Regions from separate parts of the Exiguobacterium sp. R-17 genome, predicted to be linked through region 1. Evidence: predicted binding sites of a transcription regulator. Region 1 holds the regulator's gene; the other holds the start of a gene.

Region 1 (3,199 bases):
AATTGATAGATGAACACGGCAAGCGCTCCGCCGATGATTGGACCAACAACTGGAATCCATGAGTAGCCCCAGTCAGATGACCCTTTATTCGGAATCGGTAAGATAGCATGTGCGATACGCGGTCCAAGGTCACGGGCCGGGTTGATGGCATATCCTGTTGTACCACCAAGTGATAGACCGATGACGACGACGAGTAAACCGACGATAAGTGGTTTTAAGCCGTCACCGAATGTCGTTAAACCGAGCGCCAAGATACCGAAGACGAGAACGAATGTCCCGATGATTTCAGAAATCAAGTTCGACGGCGTATGGCGAATCGCTGGACCTGTTGCGAACACACCGAGTTTTGCAGCTTGATCATCAGTCGCTTCAAAATGTTTCATGTAATGAAGCCAAACGAGAATGGCGCCGATGAAAGCTCCGACAAGTTGTCCGGCAATATAGACAGGAACGTCTGCCCACGGTAAATCAGAGTTTAAAGCAAGTGCAATTGTTAAAGCAGGGTTCAAGTGCGCTCCACTCTCAGCAGCGACGAATGCTCCTGTCATGACGGCAAGACCCCAAGCGAACGTGATGACAATCCATCCGCTGTTTTCGGACTTCGTCTTTCTCAAGACGACACCGGCGACGACACCATCCCCGAGCAGAATGAGGATCATCGTACCGATCATTTCCAATACAAAGTTATTCATGCAAAAACCCTCCCTTTGGATTAAAGCAAATAATGGTCTTTCTACTTTAAATTACTCCGATTTGATAACGTTTTCAATACATATAATTGAAATATAGGAATGGAAATTTTTTATTTTAATGTTTAAAGATACGAAAAATTGGATAAGAAAACACCTCGTCTTGCCTGCAAGCAAGCAAAAGAGGTGTTAACGACGACGCTTTTTTCTTTTTTTAGGTCGAAACCAACTACTGGAATAATCTAGTAGGATATGAATTGTACTCGCCACCATGATACCAATGACAAAAGCGGGTAGGGAAGCGAACCAGGAATCGATGGTCTCTGACGCGATGACTTGAAAATACAAGCTGAGAAATAATAAGGGAATCACAAGTGCAGCACTATAAAGGAGTCGGATGACATCCCCAATGATCAATCCGTGTGACCAGATCGAGCGGTGGGGCATGATCTTCACATAAGGCATCCACAGGACTCGAAATGGTCCAAAGCGATAATACGGTTCTGACTTTAAATCGAGGTCAGGTGACAACCAAAGCGTACCGACAGCGATACCGATGGCAGTTGGTAACCAATCCGTTTGTTGCGTTGCGACCGAATACGCAACGTAACCCGTCAGTGCGACGGTATTGACGGTATCATGTACATTTCCTGAAGGCATGAAAAAAGACCAGTCGTAACTGGTCCCTCCGTCAATGAATCGTCCGATACACGCCGATTACCTTACCAAGAATGGAGACATTATCGAAATACATCGGATCCATCGAGTCATTTTCTGGTTGTAGACGTACCTGTTGATCTTCTAAGAAGAACCGTTTCACCGTCGCTTCGCTATCTTCGGTCATAGCTACGACGATTTCTCCGTTTTCTGCTGTGTTTTGTTGGCGTACGATGACGCGATCGCCGTCAAGAATACCTGCGTTAATCATTGATTCACCATCGATCGTCAACATGAAGACCGTTTCGTTTCCTACATAATGTGCAGGGAGCGGGAACTGTTCTTCGATGTTTTCAATCGCTGTAATCGGAAGACCAGCTGTGACTTTCCCGATGACGGGAACATGAACGATAGCTTCCGTGATTTCTTCAGGCTTATCAAGCAATATCTCAATCGCACGTGGTTTCGTCGGGTCACGGCGAATCATTCCCCGTTTCTCGAGTCGATCCAAATGACCGTGTACCGTCGAGCTAGACGCGAGTCCGACTGCTTCTCCGATTTCACGAACTGATGGTGGATACCCCTTCAGTTTCACTTCAGAGACGATGTAGTCGAGAATCTCTTGTTGGCGCTTAGACATTTTCCGCATACGAATTGCCACCTCTTTCTGGATTGAAGTTTGAAATGTAAGAATATATGTTTCTAAATTCACTATAACATAGAACAAATGAGCGTACAAACAATTGTTCGACATTTTGTGTTGACCGAACACGGGTTCTGTGTTTATTATGAATTATGCGAACAATTGTTCCGCGAACGTTTATTCTAACTCATTCATTTCATATTTGGAGGGATTCATGATGATTCATACGATTCGTACTCATGCTTTTTCTATTCTCTTCTATGCATTAAGTATTGCCTTTGTGATCTTTTTACTCACACCACGCCCAGATGAAAAGGTAGCACAATTGATGACGGCTTCCGTTACGGTCGATGAGAACGCTACAGTCGAACAAATTGCTGAAGTCTACAATGACGGTTCGATGTCAGATGAGGAATACGTCAACTGGTTGATCAAAAATAATGATGTTGAGACAAAACATGTCATCTCAAAAAGCAAAATCGTTGTACCAATCGCACAACAATGACAAAATGGAAAAGTTGTGAAAGAACGAACAGGGATGTGAGGTACGATGAAGGTCGTGATTTATTGTCGAGTATCGACCGAAAAAGAAGCACAAGATAGTTCGATTGAACGCCAACGGATGGAGCTTTCGAAAGTTGCGTCTCAAAAGGGGTTTGATGTCGTAGATATCGTCTCTGAAAAAGAGAGTGGATATGATGTTGATCGGGAAGGGATGCTAACAGTTCTTGATTATGTGACACGCGATACGGTAGATGCGGTCCTCGTGACGGATGATACACGGATTGGTCGAGGGAATGCAAAAATTGCTATTTTGCATACATTCAAAAAACATGGGGTCCGCTTGATGACGCTTGATTCAGATGGAGAATATCAACTTGCGGATGCAGAAGCGATGGTCCTTGAGATCGTCTCACTCGTGGAAGAATACCAACGGAAACTGCATAATGCAAAAATCGCCCGTGGCATGCGGCGAGCAGTCGAACAAGGTTTTCACCCGGAACGAAATCTCAATCGCCAAGGAGAGAACGCAGGACGTAGTCGAAAAGACGTACCGATCGAAGAAATTGTACGTCTTCGAGAACTCGGATTGACGTTTTCTGATATCGCCATCACCTTGCGGGGGATGGGGCATGATATTTCAAAAGCAACGGTCAATCGTCGATATCTTGAATACCGTGAACTGACACCTAGCCCGGAATGAGAAGCA
Region 2 (3,199 bases), 800 kb from region 1:
AATGCAAGGACGGCATCCGGATTTTAAAACGTCACGATTATTTGTCGAAGCAACGGATGAAGAATCGGGTTGTAAGTGGACGCTACATGCGTTACGTGAGAAAACGATCGTCGGAACGATTATCTTCACTTGGAATGCATCCACCGGAACCTTACGTTACACGACGACTGATGAGGACGATCAGCACGGGTACATCACGGAAGCACTGGCATCGATTTTGTCTTATCTCGCACGGACGTTATTACTGAAGCGTGTCTATAGTGAAGCGGGCAGTGAAACGGTCTGGCGTCGGAATGGATTTCAGTTGCAGGCGAATCGATATGCACGCGAACTTCATCATTAAAGCCCCGTCTGCTGAGCAGAACGGGGCTTATTTGTGATTAGACCGTTGTTTTCGACCAGTTGAAATGTTCGCAAATCGCTTCAGCGCTTTCACGCGCACTTAACTGTTCCGTATCAAGGAAGAGATAATTGACGTCCGGTAGTTCGCCTGGCAGCGAGCGTGTCCGGTATCCGTCCGCCGTCTCGCGTAAGTCTTGTTCAGAAGCGGCGAGGTCACGCTTCGTTACTTTGTGCGTCAATCGGTTTTCGGTCGTGTTCCGGTGCAGACGGGTTGCGACCGGCGCATCCAGTTCAACGATATAGACGTCAGCACCTGCTTGTTCGAACAACTCAACCGTTTCTTCGATGAACTCGAGACCACCACCTTCGACGCCGAATAGACAGACGAATGTAAACAGAACACCTTCAAGCGAACTGTTCGCCATTTCCTTGAACATCTCGCGCCGAATCGTATCTTTTAAGCGGTGATGGGCGGGTTCAGAGAAATCAAAATAAGGCAATAACAAGTCGATCGTCTGGTGGTTATGGAAGACTTTCATCTCCGTCAACCGTTCGATTTCCTGACCAATCGTCATCTTTCCGACTGCTTGGGGACCAAGTAACAAGACAAATTTCATGGACGAACCTCATTTCCTTTTTCTGCTAAGAATAGCACATTCCGATGAGTGACATCACTAGAACGTTTGTTCGTAATTTGGTATAATTCAGGTATGAAGTCCCGTCGTGTCCTTGTCTGAAGGAGGACAACTATGCAAGAGCAATGGAAGGCCGTCATCGGCTATGTAGGTATATATGAAGTCTCGTCACTTGGTCGCGTAAGGTCGCTTGATCGGACGATCGTGACGTGTCGCGGCGTCCGACAACGCCGAAAAGGTGTCTTGCTCCGACCGCGGCTCAATCGGGAAGGATATCGGAAAGTCACGCTCTATCAACGGGGGCGAGGAGAACGAGTGCAGGTCGGTCTACTCGTTGCGCAAGCTTTTCTGACGGTTGACGTTACGGAAGCGCGACTCGTCCGACGCAACGGTAAACGAGCTGACGATCAGTTATCGAACTTGGACGTGTTGCCTTCATTTGATCAGCAGTATACCGAACTACTTGGTGAGTTTGATCTCTTATTAGAACAACATGTGACACTGTCATCATTCCAGATTCGAGCGATTCGCGCCCAATATGAAAAAGGGAAGACGATTCGTCAACTGGCGGAGCAGTATCAGGTGACGGAGAACAGGATTCGCAATATCATCGATAAAAAGGAAGCACGTTATATCGGCTGAGAACAGAGGAAAAGAGCGCTTGCCAGGAATGGCAGGCGCTCTTTTTGTTAAGACGACGATTCGCTCGAGCGAACGGTCTGTTGCAACGAACTGATCCGTGACTCGAGTACCGCGCTATGTGTCTTCAATTCCGTTTGCTGAATGACGTGGTGTTGCATTTGATCCCCGAGTACTTGGCTATAGGACGAGAGCTCTGACATCAACTTTTGGACAGATTGTAGATGCTGTTGCATATTCGACTGGACTTCTGCGACGATTTGACGTTGGTGTTCAACGGTCCCCAGTGTCGTCTCGATCGTCGTCGCTTCAGTCAGCATCTGTTGCAAGTGCTCTGTTGCCGTCTCGAGCTGTTGTGACGTCGAGAGAAACCGTTCCGTCATCTGCGAGAGCGCTTGTTCGACTTGAGTGAGCCCTGCCGTCCACGTCTGATTGACCTGACGGATGTGGTCCGTACTCGTCCGGATATCGATGGCTAGTCTTTCGACTTCCTTGGCCACGACCGTGAAGCCACGACCGGCTTCGCCAGCACGAGTTGCCTCGATCAGCGCATTCAGCGATAGGCGGCGCGTCTCTTCAGCGACACGCTGGATGTGGGAAATCGAGGTCTCCATCTGCTGCTGTAGATGTGAGGTCTGTTGCAAGATTTGCTCTGTCGTCGCGGATTGTTCCTTCAGCAAGTGGCTTTCTTGTTGTAATGTCCCAAGTGTCGTGTGATTCGTCTGAACAGTCTGTTGAAAACGAGTTACGGCACGTTGGCTGTTCAGAAGTGTCGTTTGCATTTCGCTTAACGCATCGTGTCCTTGGGCAGTCAAACGTGTGGAGGCGATGATCGTCTGATTCATCTGCGTCGATTGCGCAAGTAAGGAACCGGCGACTTCATCGACGGCATGCACCGACTGATCCATCGCGGATAAGTGCGATGAAAAGTGGGGTTGGACGGATTCAAGTTCCTGACTGGCTTGTTGCATTTCGGTCGTCAAATCCCCAATCTGTTGCATCAATTGATTGTATTGAAACGTGAGCTGTTGTAACTCAAGGGTCGTTGTTTTGAGCGTTAACGGACGATACGATCGCTTCGCATGGGCTTCTTCAATCTGTAGAGCGAGTTTCGATAACGGTGCCAGTTGGCGTTGAATTTGCCAGCGGATCAAGAGGCTGATGCTGACAAGTGTGATCACACTCACCCAGACGAGTGTCCAAGCTAAATCTCGAGCAGGGGCGATTAATTTATCACGGTCGGTCGTCAGTAAGATGACGTCATCGAGTTCTGGAATCGTCATCGCGACAAGAAATTGGTCTTGATACGAAAAGGTATATGTACGGTCTGTTTTTAAGTGCTGTAGTAGTTGTTTTCGTTTTGCCGGTTCGAGTGTCAACGGTCGGAACGCCTCACTCGTGTTCAGGCTTTGAAAGCGAACCGTGTAGTCGTCACGTGATAAGTCGGTTCGCTGTTGCTGTTGCAATCGTTTAATGGCACGCGTACGGTCTGTTGCGTCATTCGGATATGCGAGAAACGTTGCCCGGACGTTCGCATCAAACATCGTTAATTCACGCATCAGCCGTTCCTCAGTCGCTGTGAC

The links. Region 1 encodes LexA, which represses DNA repair genes until DNA is damaged. Its sites were predicted from a motif close to CGAACATATGTTCG; they were not measured.
Region 2: a site for LexA is predicted at 1,019-1,032, ahead of ACN9MT_RS01710 (NUMOD4 domain-containing protein). Genes of this name have one in related genera too.

Annotation. Positions count from the first base shown of each region.
Region 1 covers NZ_CP184372.1:1,102,679-1,105,877, forward strand. The annotation lists gene ACN9MT_RS05690 (MIP/aquaporin family protein) at 1-692, opposite strand, end outside; gene ACN9MT_RS05695 (metal-binding protein) at 879-1,349, opposite strand; gene lexA (transcriptional repressor LexA) at 1,381-1,995, opposite strand; gene yneA (cell division suppressor protein YneA) at 2,204-2,494, shown strand; gene ACN9MT_RS05710 (YneB family resolvase-like protein) at 2,540-3,193, shown strand.
Region 2 covers NZ_CP184372.1:303,808-307,006, forward strand. The annotation lists gene ACN9MT_RS01695 (DNA alkylation repair protein) at 1-1, shown strand, start outside; gene ACN9MT_RS01700 (GNAT family N-acetyltransferase) at 2-343, shown strand; gene ACN9MT_RS01705 (AAA family ATPase) at 381-959, opposite strand; gene ACN9MT_RS01710 (NUMOD4 domain-containing protein) at 1,092-1,619, shown strand; gene ACN9MT_RS01715 (methyl-accepting chemotaxis protein) at 1,667-3,199, opposite strand, start outside.